2 regions of the Gellertiella sp. DMC107 genome follow, and region 2 is predicted to be linked to the other one. Evidence: predicted binding sites of a transcription regulator. Region 2 holds the regulator's gene; the other holds the start of a gene.
The links. The regulator PhoB, encoded in region 2, activates phosphate uptake and scavenging genes when phosphate is short. The targets are predictions, from matches to a motif close to TGTCATNNANCTGTCAT.
Positions count from the first base shown of each region.

Region 1: olsB (l-ornithine N(alpha)-acyltransferase) is a predicted target of PhoB. The motif match lies at 4,018-4,034, and genes of this name have one in related genera.

Region 1 is NZ_JBQUZZ010000002.1:419,366-426,580, reverse strand. It holds gene ACT54B_RS07470 (NADP-dependent malic enzyme) at 1-1,862, shown strand, start outside; gene ACT54B_RS07465 (LysR substrate-binding domain-containing protein) at 1,844-2,779, opposite strand; gene olsB (l-ornithine N(alpha)-acyltransferase) at 3,087-3,968, opposite strand; gene ACT54B_RS07455 (ATP-binding protein) at 4,075-6,375, opposite strand; gene lspA (signal peptidase II) at 6,430-6,921, opposite strand; gene ACT54B_RS07445 (TrmH family RNA methyltransferase) at 6,921-7,215, opposite strand, start outside.
Region 2 is NZ_JBQUZZ010000002.1:574,652-581,866, reverse strand. It holds gene apaG (Co2+/Mg2+ efflux protein ApaG) at 1-366, shown strand, start outside; gene ACT54B_RS08295 (Hsp33 family molecular chaperone) at 394-1,383, opposite strand; gene argF (ornithine carbamoyltransferase) at 1,436-2,353, opposite strand; gene ACT54B_RS08285 (acetylornithine transaminase) at 2,376-3,587, opposite strand; gene ACT54B_RS08280 (GcrA family cell cycle regulator) at 3,996-4,526, shown strand; gene phoB (phosphate regulon transcriptional regulator PhoB) at 4,610-5,293, opposite strand; gene phoU (phosphate signaling complex protein PhoU) at 5,315-6,031, opposite strand; gene pstB (phosphate ABC transporter ATP-binding protein PstB) at 6,081-6,896, opposite strand; gene pstA (phosphate ABC transporter permease PstA) at 6,910-7,215, opposite strand, start outside.

The DNA.
Region 1 (7,215 bases), 160 kb from region 2:
GGATCAATCTCGAGGACATCAAGGCGCCCGACTGCTTCATCATCGAGCAGAAGCTCCGGGAAATCATGGATATTCCCGTCTTCCACGACGACCAGCACGGGACCGCGATCATCGCGGCGGCGGGTCTCATCAACGCGCTCGAACTGACGGGCCGCGACTTCAAGACCACGAAGCTCGTCTGCAATGGCGCGGGTGCGGCGGCGATTGCCTGCATCGAGCTGATCAAGGCCATGGGTTTTGCGCCCGAGAACATCACGCTCTGCGATACCAAGGGTGTGATCTGGCAGGGCCGCACCGAGGGCATGAACCAGTGGAAATCGGCCCATGCGGTCAAGACCGACAACCGGACGCTCGCCGAAGCCATGCAAGGCGCGGACGTGGTGTTCGGTCTTTCCCAGAAGGGCGCCTTTACCGACGAGATGATCCGCTCCATGGCGCCGAAGCCGATCATCTTCGCCATGGCCAATCCGGACCCCGAGATCACGCCGGAAGCGGTGGCGGAAATCCGGGGCGACGCCATCATGGCCACAGGCCGCTCGGACTATCCGAACCAGGTCAACAATGTGCTGGGCTTCCCTTATATCTTCCGCGGCGCGCTCGACGTGCATGCCTCGACGATCAACGATGCGATGAAGATCGCCGCTGTCCGGGCGCTGGCGGAGCTCGCCCGCGAGGACGTGCCCGACGACGTGGCCGCCGCCTATCAGGGGCACCGCCCGCGCTTCGGGCCGCGCTACATCATTCCCGTGCCCTTCGATCCCCGGCTGATCTCGGCGATCCCGGTCGCGGTTGCCCGCGCGGCGATGGAGAGCGGCGTTGCCCGCAAGCCCATTCCGGATCTCGATGTCTATGCGCGGGATCTTTCGGCCCGGCGCGACCCCATCGCCTCGACGCTTCAGCGGCTTTACGAGCGGGTGCGCGCCAATCCGAAGCGCGTCGTCTTTGCCGAGGCCGAGGAAGAGCAGGTCATGCGCGCGGCGATCTCCTATGCCAATCAGGGGCTCGGCACCGCCATCCTGCTCGGCCGCGACGAGCCGATGCATGCGACCGCAGAGAAGCACGGGATCGATCTCAACCGCCCGGGCATCGAGGTGGTGAATGCCCGCATTTCCGACCGGGTGGATGCCTATACGGACTATCTCTATTCGCGCCTGCAGCGGAAGGGCTATCTTTACCGCGACTGCCAGCGACTGGTGAAGACGGACCGCAACCACTTTGCCGCCTGCATGGTGGCGCTGGGGGATGCGGATGCCATGGTGACGGGCACGACCCGAAACTATTCCACCGCCTTCGAGGATATCCGCCGCTGCATCGACCAGCGCCCCGGCCATCGGGTCATCGGCGTGTCACTGGTGCTGTCGCGCGGACGCACCGTCTTCGTCGCCGACACCGCCGTGCATGACATGCCGACGGCGGAGGAGCTTGCCGATATCGCCGAGGAAGCCGCCCGCACGGCGCGCCGCATGGGTTACGAGCCGCGCGTCGCCATGCTTGCCTATTCCACCTTCGGCCACCCGACCGGGGAGCGCTCGGAGCGGGTGCGTGAAGCGGTGAAGATCCTCGACCGCCGGCGCGTCGACTTCGAATATGACGGGGAAATGGGGGCCGATATCGCCCTCAATCACGAGCGGATGGAGCAATATCCCTTCTGCCGCCTCTCCGGCACCGCCAATGTGCTGGTCATGCCCGCCATCCACTCCGCCTCCATCTCGACCAAGATGCTGCAGGAATTGGGCGGCTCCACCGTGATCGGCCCGCTGATCGTGGGGCTCGACAAGTCGGTGCAGATTACCCAGATGGGCGCAAAGGACAGCGACATCGTCAACATGGCGGCCATTGCCGCCTATAATGCCGGGACCTGAACGGACGGGGAGCGCATGTGGGCGTTCAGCGCCGCCATGCTCTCCTCCAGCTCCGCCCTTAACCAGCGGACGAAGGCCGTGGCGGCCGGGCGCAACCGGCTGCGCCGGGGCGTGACGATATAGTGGGCCAGACCGGTTCGGACCCGCAGGGGGAAGGGCGCAACCAGCCGTCCCTCGCGAATGGCATCGCCGGCCAGCGTGTGCCAGGCAAGCATCACCCCCTGCCCTGCCATCACCGCATCGAGGCAGAGGGACGCCTCGTTCAAGCGATGCCCCACCTTCAGCGGCAGATCGGGAACGCCGGCTGCCTGCAACCAGCTCTTCCAGTCGAACATCGACCGTTCGTCGATCACCACGGGAAGGGCGGCAAGATCCGCAGGCGTCTTCACGCGCGCAGCCAGGGCCGGTGAGATCACCGGGAAGATTTCCTGCGCCAGCAGAAGCTCGCTTTCCACGCCCGGCCATTTTCCCTCGCCGACGCGGATTGCGAGATCCACGTCCGTGGCGCTGAGATCAACCAGCCGCGAGGTGGCGTCGATCCGCAAATGCAGGTCGGGATGGGTGGCGGAGAAGCGGTCCAGCCGGTGAACCAGCCAGCGCGCGGCGAAGACCGGCGCCACGGAAATCGTCAGGATCGTCGGGTCCGGGGAGCCGGCAAGCCGCACCCCATCGGAGAGATGCCGAAACCCCTCGGTCAGGCGGGCGATGAGCGGTTCGGCGCGGGCGGTCAGCACCAGTCCCCTCGGCAGGCGCTCGAAAACCGTGATCCCCAGTTGCGCCTCCGCCTTGCCGATCTGCTGGCTGACGGCGCCCGTCGACACGCCGAGCTCCTCGGCAGCGGCCTGCAGGGAGCCCAGCCGCGCCACCGCTTCCAGTGCCCGCAATCCGTTGAGGTGAACCCGGTTCAAGTTTCGCATATAGAAAAGCTAAACTCGAAGGTCATAAAACTCAATTGAAATTGCTTCATTGATAGAGAAAAACTGATTTCACGACAGAGCGTGAAGGAGTGGAACAATGCTTCTACCCATGGAATGGCTGGCCTGGTTGAAACAAACCGACGGGCCCGGTACCGACCTTGAGAGCACAGATCCCTTCCACCAGAAGGATATTATCCGGATGGATCTTCGGGCGCTCGGTGATCTGCCCTTGCAGCGGCCACAGGCTACCGCCGCCCGGCAAAAGAATGCTTGTCGGGCGGACTAAGCCTCCGGGAGGACAGTCAGGTCAGGCCGAGAAACGGCCCGCATCGGCACCGTAATGGCTGATGTAGCGGTCGGAGATGCGGTCGATCGGCAGCACGATCAGCACGTCGGTGGTGTTGAAGGCGCGGTCGATCACCGCGCCATTGCCCACCATGGCGCCAAGACGCAGATAGCCCTTCACCAGCGGCGGCATGGCGGCCAGCGCCTTGCGGCTGTCGGCGGGATCGAAGGGGTGGCGGTCGAGCGGCTCGAAGAGCTCGGGCCGGGCATTGACCGCCCATTCCCCGGTGGCCAGCACCTGATGGTGCAGGAAACCGAAGGCGAGCGCGTGCTCTGCGGGGTCGGTGCCCGGGAAGGAGGCGCAGCCGAACATGGCGTCCATGCGGTGTTTCAGGGCGTAGGCCCAGTTGCCTTGCCACAGCAGCTCCACCGTGCGCCGGGTGCGGTAGGCGGGAAGCACGCAGGACCGGCCCAGTTCCATGAACTGCTTGTCGGGATGGCGGGCCAGCAGGCTGTCGATTTCGAATTCCGACGCCGAATAGAAGCCGCCGCGACGCAGGGCAATTTCCTGGCGGAGAATGCGATAGGTGCCGACGATCTGGTCTTCCACATCGCCTTCGATCGAACGGTCGAGCACGAGCAGGTGATCGCAGATCAAGTCCAGATTGTCGAAATCGCGCCGGCGCGCCATGCATTCGGGTGAAAGCCTGGCCTTCATTTCCTCGACGAACACCTGAAAGCGCACGCGTTGCGCGGCATCGATTTCCTCGGCGTTGCGGGCAAGCCGGGTTTCGAGCGAACCGATACGGCCGAGAACGGGCTGATCGTCGCCGGAGACCGGCGGCAGGCCACGGGATATTTCCCTGTCTTCAAACTGGCCGTTCGGTGCCTGTTCGACAGTCATCATCAACTTCCCCCGGTTGCGAATAAGCGGGAGTTTAAACCATGGCAATGCGACAGGACAGTGACGAAGTTTGGGGGGACAGATCTGGCCGGCCGGCGTGCCACAGTCATCCCTCGCGCCGCTTGCGATGGCGGGCCAGCGATTTCTCGACGGCGGCCATGAGGTCCGCCGGCGGCACCGGCTTCGTCAGATAAAGTTCGGCGCCCCGCTGCAAGGCGCTCTGGCGCACATCGTCAGCCATCTCGCCGGAAATGACCAGGACCGGCACGTGGCCGTGGCCTGCGGCATCCAGCCTGCCGCGCAGTTCGGCGATGGTATCGCGGCCTGCCGTACCCGGCATGCCAAGATCGGTGAGGAGCAGGTCCGGCCGCCATCCGTCGGAGCCGGAGACGAGATCGGTCAGCGTATCGAAATCGCTGGCATGGTGCACGCTGTAGCCGGCCTTTTCCAGGGCGGTGCGGATCAGGAGAGCGTTCACCGGGTCATCCTCCCCGAGGAAGATGCGGCCGCGGATCGTCACGGGCGGTTGATCCGACAGAAGGCCAAGCGCCCGGTTGTCATTCACCGCCCCGCGCTTTTCCAGCCCGCGCAGACGCCCGTTCAGCACGTCGACCAGGGATTGCTCGCGCAGCGGCCGGATCAGCCAGGCATCGTAGGGACCGGCGATCCGGGCCTGACGCTGCTCGGGGTTGACGAGGAAGATCCGTCTCAGCCCGAGGGCTTCGGCACGGTCGGACGCCGGTCCGATGAAATCGTCTTCCAGGCGGTGGTCGACGATCACGTCCGTGAGCCGCCGTCCGCCAAGCTCCCCATGTCCCAAGCTTTCAAGAAGGTCGAAGCCGCTGTGGAACAACCGGCACTGGCCGCCCAGCGCCTCGATCGTGCGGGCAATGGCCTCCCCGGCGGGGCCTTTCGGGGCAAGGACCAGCGCCACCGTGTTGCGCACCGACCCCAGCCGCGATCCGTCGCCGGCTCCGGCCTTGCCCGCGACCAGCGGGATCGAGATCGTGAAGGTGCTCCCCACGCCCCGGGTGCTTTCCACGCTCATGCGGCCGCCGAAGGCTGCCACGATCCGGGCCGAGATGGCGAGACCGAGACCGGCACCGGCCGCGCGGGCCCGCGCCGTGCCGACCTGGATGAATTCCTCGAAAATGCGTTCCTTTTCCGAAGGCGTCATGCCCGGGCCCGTATCGCTGACGGCGATGACAAGGTCGGCATCCTTCACGGTGGTGGACAGGGACACGCCGCCGCGGCGGGTAAACTTGACCGCATTGCCGGCCACGTTGAACAGCACCTGCCGCAGCCGACCGGCATCGATCTCGATCGTCTCGGGCACGTCCGGGCCAATGAAGGAGGCGATTTCCAAGCCCTTGAAATGGGCGCGCGGAGCCAGCATCTCGACGATGCCTTCGATGAGGGCGCGGGGCGATTCCGTTTCCGCCCGCAGCGCAAAGCGCCCGGCTTCCATGGTGGCGAAATCGAGGAGATCCTCGACCAGATAGGTCAGCACCTGGCCCGACTGGCGCAGGCCCGCCACGTAATTGCGCTGGTCCGGATTGAGCCGCGACTTCTCCAGAAGATCGGCCATGCCGAGCAGACCGGTCAGCGGGGTCCTGATGTCATGGGCGACCGTGGCGAGCAGTCTCGACTTGGCGGCGCTTTCCCGCTCCGCCTTCCGGCGGGCCTCGTCGGCGGCATTGTTGGATCGGGTTTCCTCGGTAATGTCGCGCGCGACGCTTTCGGTCACCAGCGCTCCGGTTTCCGGCTGGCGGATCAGGACATCGACCCAGGTGAAGATCTTTTCTCCCTCGTCCGTCTCGATGCGGGCGACGAAGCGACCGGGCCGGGAACCGCCTTCGAAGCGGAAGCCTGCCTCTTCGCAGGTCATGCCTGCGGGTTCGGCAAGGCCGGTCATCTGGCGGAATGTGGCATTCGTTTCCAGGATCACGCCCTTGAGATCCCGCACCACGGCGAGATCGCCGAAGCTCTCATGGATCGAGGAAATCAGCGCGTGCCGCTCTTCCAGCGCCCAGTCGCGGTCGGCCTGCACCTGCCGCTCGGCGGCGACGGCGCGGCGGGCACGCGCCAGCCGCGTGCGCTCGACCACATGATAGGCTGCGAAAACAACGGCCAGCGTCAGCATGCCGCCAGCCAGCAGCAGGTTGCTCTGCTGCGCGCCGAAAGACAGGGACAGGGCACAGACGAGAAGGCCGCCGCCCGCGATCCAGAGAGCCAGCGACTGCGGCTCGCTGTCCGGTCCGCCCGCCGGCGATGGCACGGGGCGCTCCGCCTCGTCGGGCAGGAGATGCAGGAGGTCCCGACCGGTCGTTCCGTGGCCGACCTCATGCCGGTCCGGTTGCTCGAAGGCCGCAGACAAACGTTTCTTCAGCTGGTCAAGATCGCTCATGCCGCAAAGCTAGCGGTGAGCCGTTCCCGATCGCTTCAAGAAAACGCTAAAATTCTAGGCATCCGTATTTTTTTTGAGCAGGAGCTCATCGAGGATGACCAGACCCGCCCCGATGGTGATGAAACTGTCGGCGAGGTTGAAGACGGCGAAATACCAGTCAGCCGTATGGAAGAGGATGAAATCGATGACGTGACCGTACAGGAAACGGTCGATCAGGTTGCCGGCGGCGCCCGCAATGATCAGGGCATAGCCGGGATGGGCGAGAATGCGCCCCGCAGGCGTGCGTCGCCAGAGCCAGAGCACGAAGACGACGATGCACAGCCGCATACCCACGATGAACCAGCCATGGGCGTCGGCAAACAGGGAAAAGGCAACGCCCGTATTGTAGGTGCGGAAGAATGTCAGGAAGGGCAGCACCGGCATGCCGGCTTCGAAAGGCAGCATCCGCTCGACAAGGATCTTGGAGGCCTGATCGAGAAGGATCGCAGCCAGAACGAGGAGCAGGATCGGCCATGGCCGGGAAAAGGGAGACAAGCGTTCCGGCATCAGCGCTGGTCCAGCGTCAGCAGGTGACGACGCGCCTCGAAGAGCATCACCGCGGTGGCAACGGCCAGATTGAGCGAATCCGCCCGCCCCTGCTGGGGAATGCGGGCGAGCGCATCCGCTTCTTTCGCCAGCTCGTCGGGAAGGCCCGACTGCTCGTTGCCCATCAGCAGCACCACGGGCTTTGTCTTGTAATCGATGGTCCGATAATCGACGGCACCCGCCAGATGGGTGGCGACGACCCGGGCGCCTGCCCTTTTCTTCCAGTCGAGGAATTCGGAAACGCTCGCGCGGGCG
Region 2 (7,215 bases):
GAAGTCGTCGTAGAACCCTATTATCTGGAGGAGCAATCCGATCCGGACGACGATCGCTATGTCTGGGGCTACCGGATCGTGATTTCCAACTTCTCGCAGGAAGCCGTGCGGCTGGTCAGCCGCTACTGGCATATCACCGACCAGAACGGCCAGGTGGATGAGGTGACAGGGCCGGGTGTCATCGGCGAACAGCCCCATCTGGGCCCCGGCGATACCTATGAATATTCCTCCGGCTGCCCGCTCGACACGCCATCGGGCGTGATGTTCGGGCGCTACCAGATGGAAACGGACCGGGGCGTGATCTTCGACGTGGACATTCCCGCCTTTTCGCTCGACGTGCCGGGCCTGCAGCGCGTGCTCAACTGACCGCCGCCGGACGGGGGCCGACGGGGATCAGCCCGCCAGCACTTCCGAGGCTTCGAAGCGATATGTGGTCGAGCAGAATTCGCACGTGACGGAAATCGCTCCGTCTTCCATGCTTTCCTCCACCTCGTCCCGGGTAAAGCCCGAGAGAACGGATTTAAGCTTGTCGCGCGAGCAGCTGCAGTGGTCCTCGACCGATTGCGGCTCATAAACGCGCACGCCCCGCTCGTGGAACAGCCGGAACAGGAGGCGCTCGGCGCCCACCTGCGGATCGGTGAGTTCGGCCGCCTCTACCGTGTCCAGCATGGTGCGGGCTTCCGTCCAGCTGTCGTCCTCGGCCACCACATGCATCTCGGGCTCGCCATCGCCTCCCGGCAGGTCGGCCTGGCGCATGCGTTCGGGCGCCGCCGGCAGGAACTGGGCGATGATGCCGCCCGCGCGCCAGTGGTGACGGCTCTTGCCATCCGGCCCCCGGTCGTAGAATTCGGCGGCACTGAGGCGCACGCGCGTCGGGATCTGTTCCGACTGGCGGAAATAGACGCCGGCAATCTCCTCCAGCGAGGCACCGTCGAGCGCGACGATGCCCTGATAGGGCTGGGTGTAGCGGCCCTGATCGATGGTGAAGGCCAGCATGCCGCGGCCCAGCAGATCCTGCGGCGCCGCATGACCGGCAGCGATGGACGCCTTCACGCCCTCTTCGTCGAAGCGCGCATAGGCGCGCACGCTGGACGGCGTGTTGAAATCGACGACCAGAAGATCGACCGGGCCATCGCCCTTGGTCTGCACGGTGAAGCGGCCCTCGAATTTCAGCGAGGTGCCGATCAGCACGGTCAGCACGATGGCTTCTGCGAGCAGGCGGGCAACCGCTGGCGGATACTGATGGCGGCCCATGATCGCATCCAGGATCGGGCCAAGCTGCACGGCACGGCCGCGCACATCCATGCCTTCCACCTGGAAGGGAACGACGTGATCGTCACCGGCGAAATCCAGTTCGCCGAGCTTGGCTGCGATATCTGCCATGGGGATACTCCTGAAACGGCCTGAAAGCGCCCTATATGGGTGATCTTTCCGGTTACACCAGCCCGAAGCACCAGGCGAGGACGGATTTCTGGGCGTGCAGGCGGTTCTCTGCCTCGTCGAAGACGACGGATTGCGGCCCGTCGATAACCTCGTCCGTCACCTCCTCGCCGCGATGGGCGGGCAGGCAGTGCATGAAGAGCGCATCGGGGCTCGCCTTCTTCATCAGCGCCTCGTTGACCTGGAAGGGCTGGAAGATGTTGTGGCCACGGGCCTTGTGCTCCTGGTTCATGGAAACCCAGGTATCGGTGACGACGCAATGGGCGCCTTCGACCGCACGGTCGGCATCGTGGCAGAGCATGATGTCGCCGCCATTGTTGCGGGCCCAGTTAAGGAACTTGTCATGGGGCTCGGAGCCCAGGGGAACCGCCATGTTCATGCGGTAGCCGAAGCGCGCGGACCCTTCCACCAGCGAATGGAGAATGTTGTTGCCATCGCCCGTCCAGGCGATCGTCTTGCCCTTAACCGGGCCGCGATGCTCCTCGAAGGTCATGATATCCGCCATGATCTGGCAGGGATGGGTATCGTCGGTCAGGCCGTTCACGACCGGAACCGTCGCATATTCGGCGAGCTCCAGCAGGCGGCGATGATCGGTGGTGCGGATCATGATCGCGTCGACATAGCGAGAGAGCACGCGCGCCGTATCGGCAATCGTTTCGGCGCGGCCGAGCTGCATTTCAGTGCCCGAGAGGAACAGCGTCTCGCCGCCGAGCTGACGCATGCCCACATCGAAGGACACGCGGGTCCGGGTCGAAGGCTTTTCAAAGATCATCGCAAGCATCTTGCCGGCGAGCGGCTTGTCGGCCGTGCCGGCCTTGGTCGCGGCCTTTCGAGCCTTGGCGTCTTCGAGAATGTTGCGGAGGTCGGGAGCAGCGACGGTCGACAGATCGATGAAATGCTTCGGGGATGCCATGGAAAGGGGTCCTGTATTCAGATCAGGCGGGCTGGGATGAGGCATTGGCCTGGGCTTCCGCGCGAACGGCGGTGGCCGCCCGTTCGATGCGCGCCAGACCTTCGCGGACTTCGTCCGCGGTGATGGTGAGCGGAGGCAGCAGGCGGATGACGTTCTCGCCGGCGGGCACGCCCAGCAGATGCTCGCTGCGCATGGCGCCAAGCAGTGCGGCCGAAGGTGTCTTGGCCTTGATGCCGAGCATCAGGCCCTGGCCGCGGATTTCTGCAATCACGTCCGGGAAGCGGTCGGCTAGCGAGGCCAACCCTTGGGCAAAGAGCAGCGACATGTCGCGCACATGGTCGAGAAAGCCATCGGCCAGCACGACATCGAGCACGGCGAGACCGACGGCCATGGCGAGCGGATTGCCGCCATAGGTGGAGCCATGCGTGCCAGCGACCATGCCGGAGGCCGCCTCTTCGGTGGCAAGGCAGGCGCCGAGCGGGAAACCGCCGCCGATACCCTTGGCGACCGCCATGATATCCGGGGTGATGCCCGCCCATTCATAGGCGAAGAGCTTGCCCGTGCGGCCCACGCCGCACTGGACCTCGTCGAGGACGAGAAGCAGGCCATGCTCGTCGCAGATATCACGCAGGCCGCGCATGAATTCGACCGTCGCCGGGCGGATGCCGCCCTCACCCTGTACGGGCTCGACGAGGATGGCGCCCGTGGACGGGGTGATCGCAGCCTTGACGGCCTCCAAGTCGCCGAAAGGAACTGGATCGAAGCCCGGTGCCTTCGGGCCGAAGCCCTCGATATATTTCTCGTTGCCGCCGGCGGCGATGGTGGCCGTGGTGCGGCCGTGGAAGGCGCCCTCGAAGGTGATGATGTGGAACTTCTCCGGGTGTCCCTTGGAGAAATGATAGCGGCGGGCGGTCTTGATCGCGCATTCCAGCGCCTCGGCGCCGGAATTGGTGAAGAAGACCTTGTCCGCGAAAGTAACCTTCATGAGGCGTTCGCCGAGCGCCTCCTGGCCGGGTACTTCGTAGAGGTTGGAGAGATGCCAGACCTTGCCGGCCTGCTCCGTCAGGGCCTTGATGAGGTGCGGATGGGCGTGACCCAGCGAATTCACCGCAACGCCGGCTGCAAAATCCAGATATCGCTCGCCGCTTTCCGTGGTCAGCCAGACGCCTTCGCCATGGGTAAAGCGCAGCGGCGTGCGGTTATACGTGTTGTAGAGCGGCGCGGCAGCGGCCATGACCCACCTCGTATCTCAAGAAAAGCAGCTTCGACAGGGACCACGGATGCAGGCCCGGAAAAATCAAAATGCCGCCTTTCGGCGGCGGCGCACTATCCCCATTTCGCACTGCAATGTCAACAAAACCGGTGCATTTCGCCGCGCGTTCCGCCCGAACGACCTGGCGTTACGAGAGGCAGGCGAAGCGAAGCGCGGGCGGGAAGCAAGTTGGGGAAAAGTCGAAAATCGAATCATGATGATTCCAGCGACTCTTGTCACGGAGTCAGCCTCACACTAGGTTAAATCTCAATTACTAGACTGCATGCGGCGGAACTAGTCACGACAATGGTGAGGCGTTTTGGCGCCGGGCAACACCCGGCGCTGGGTGACGGATTCTTTCCATCACAGGCGCGACAGCGGAGAATGTGCATGAACTGGACAGACGAGCGCGTTGAGAAACTCAAGAAGTTGTGGTCCGAAGGCCTGAGCGCCAGCCAGATCGCGGCCCAGCTGGGCGGCGTCAGCCGTAACGCTGTCATCGGCAAAGTGCATCGTCTCAGCCTGCCCGGACGGGCCAAGGCCGGCGGAACCGCACCTGCAACCGCAGCGCGCACGCCCAAGCGGACGACTTCTGCACCGCGCGCGCCGAATTATGCGGCCCGCGCCACGACCCGCACGGTTACCCGTACCCAGGGCGCCACCGTCGTGCGCGAGGAGATCGAGGTCGACACCGTCGAGGAAATGCAGTTCGTACCGGCGAGCAACGTGGTCGTGCCGATCTCGCGCCGCCTCGAACTGACCCAGCTGACCGAACGCACCTGCAAGTGGCCGGTCGGCGATCCGCTGAAGGACGATTTCCACTTCTGCGGCAATGACAGCCCGGACAGCTCCCCCTACTGCAACTACCATCAGAAGCTGGCCTATCAGCCGGTTTCGGACCGCCGCCGCGCCGCGCGCTGAGCGGGTTCGAGGATTGACGAAAAAACCCCGGTTCGCTGAACCGGGGTTTTTTCACGCCTGTCTCCGGCGGGCTTCGTCTCGCATCAGCCCTCGATCGAATAACCGGCGCCACGCACGGTGCGGATCACATCCGACATGCCGGGCAGGTTCACCGCCTTGCGCAGGCGGCCGATATGGACGTCGACGGTGCGTTCGTCCACGTAGATATCGTGACCCCAGACGCCATCGAGCAGCTGCGAGCGGGAGAAGACGCGGGCGGGCGAGGACATCAGGAATTCCAGCAGCTTGAATTCCGTCGGCCCAAGCCGCACCTCGCGGCCCTTGCGATGGACGCGGTGGGTTTCGCGGTCGAGTTCCAGCTCGCCGCAGCGCAGGACGCTGGCGAGAACCTCGGGCTTGGCACGGCGCAGCATCGCCTTGACGCGAGCCATGAGCTCCGGCGTGGAGAAGGGCTTCACCACATAGTCGTCGGCGCCGGTCGAAAGGCCGCGCACGCGCTCGTTCTCCTCGCCGCGCGCGGTCAGCATTATGATCGGCAGGCGCTCGGTTTCGGGGCGCTGGCGCAGCCGGCGGCAGAGCTCGATGCCGGAAACACCCGGCAGCATCCAGTCGAGAATGAGAAGATCAGGCACGCGCTCCTTCAGCCGGGTCTCGGCTTCATCGCCACGCATGATGGCATCCACCTCGAAACCTTCGGATTCGAGATTGTAGCGGAGGAGTTCGGAGATGGCCTCCTCGTCCTCGACAATGGCTACCCTTGGGGTCATGGCATCTATCCTTGCGGGCACTTATTCGGAAACGGCAGAGGTGACGGTGTTGGCAGTATCGTCCTTGGGACGCTCGCCCTCCGGCTGCGCGCCGGTTGCCATGTAGTAGATCGTCTCGGCGATGTTCGTGGCATGGTCGCCGATGCGCTCGATGTTCTTGGCGCAGAAGAGAAGATGGGTGCAGGGGGTGATGTTGCGCGGATCTTCCATCATGTAGGTCAAGAGCTCGCGGAAGATCGAGGTATACATGGCGTCGATTTCCTCGTCGCGCTCGCGGATCGACTTCGCCTTCTCAGCGGAGCGGGTCGTATAGACGTCCAGCACTTCCTTCAGCTGCATCAAGGCGAGCTCGGAAAGGTGCTCGAGGCCGCGGGCGAGCTTTCGCGGCACGCCCTGCGCCTGGACGGCAATCACCCGCTTGGCGGTGTTCTTGCCGAGATCGCCCACGCGCTCCAGATCGGCAGCGATGCGGATCGAGCCCATGATTTCGCGAAGATCGGCCGCCACAGGCTGGCGGCGGGCGATGATGATGACAGCCTTGTCGCCCACTTCCCGTTCCGCGGCATCGAGCACGGCATCGTCGGAAATCACCTTCTGGGCGAGCGCCGTGTCGGAGTTGACCAGCGCCTGGACCGCCTCGGAGACCATCTGTTCGGCCAGACCGCCCATCTCGGAAATGCGGCGCGCCAGAAATTTCAGTTCTTCGTCAAAGGCGGAGTAAATGTGGTTGGAAGCCATAAGCCTGTTCCTTGTTCAGCATTCGGACGGGGACGGAGGCAAGGTGGCCTCAGCCGAAGCGGCCCATGATGTAATCCTGAGTGCGGCTCTCGTCCGGATTGGTGAAGATCTTGTCCGTATCGTTCTCCTCGACGAGGTTGCCGAGGTGGAACATGGCCGTGCGCTGGGAGACGCGCGCGGCCTGCTGCATCGAATGGGTGACGATGACGATGGTGAAGTTGGACCGCAGCTCGTGGATCAATTCCTCGACCTTGGCGGTGGCGATGGGATCGAGCGCCGAGCAGGGCTCGTCCATCAGGATGACTTCCGGCGAAACGGCCACCGCACGGGCAATGCAGAGGCGCTGCTGCTGACCGCCGGAAAGGCCCGTGCCGGCTTCGTGCAGGCGATCCTTCACCTCGTTCCAGAGACCGGCCTTGATCAGGCTCGTCTCGACGATCTGATCGAGATCGGCCTTGTTGCGGGCGAGGCCGTGGATCTTCGGGCCGTAGGCGACATTTTCGTAGATCGACTTCGGGAAGGGATTGGGCTTCTGGAACACCATGCCGACGCGGGCGCGGAGTTCCACCACGTCGATCGACGGATCGTAGATATCCTGGCCATCCAGCGTGATCTGGCCGGTGACCCGGCAATTGTCGATCGTGTCGTTCATGCGGTTCAGCGACCGCAGGAAGGTGGACTTGCCGCAACCGGACGGGCCGATGAGAGCGGTCACCGTCTTTTCGCGGATCGGAAGGCTGACATCGAACAGTGCCTGCTTGGGCCCGTAAAACACGGACACCTTGTTGCCTATCATCTTGTAGACCGGTTCGTTCATCGTCTGGGCCTGTCTGGGTTCGAGAGTGGTTTCTGCCATCATGTTCATGGAACGTTTTTCCTTACCAGCGGCGTTCGAAGCGGCGACGCAGCAGAATGGCGCCGAGATTCATGAGGATGAGGAAGGTGAGAAGCACGATGATCGCGCCCGAGGTGCGCTCGGTGAAGGCGCGTTCGGCTTCGTTGGCCCACATGTAGATCTGCACCGGAAGGGCGGTCGAAGGTTCGAGCGGGGTGGCGGGGAAATCCGCCACGAAGGCCACCATGCCGATCAGCAGCAGCGGTGCAGTTTCACCGAGCGCATGGGCCAGACCGATGATGGTGCCGGTGAGGATGCCGGGCATGGCCAGCGGCAGCACGTGATGGAA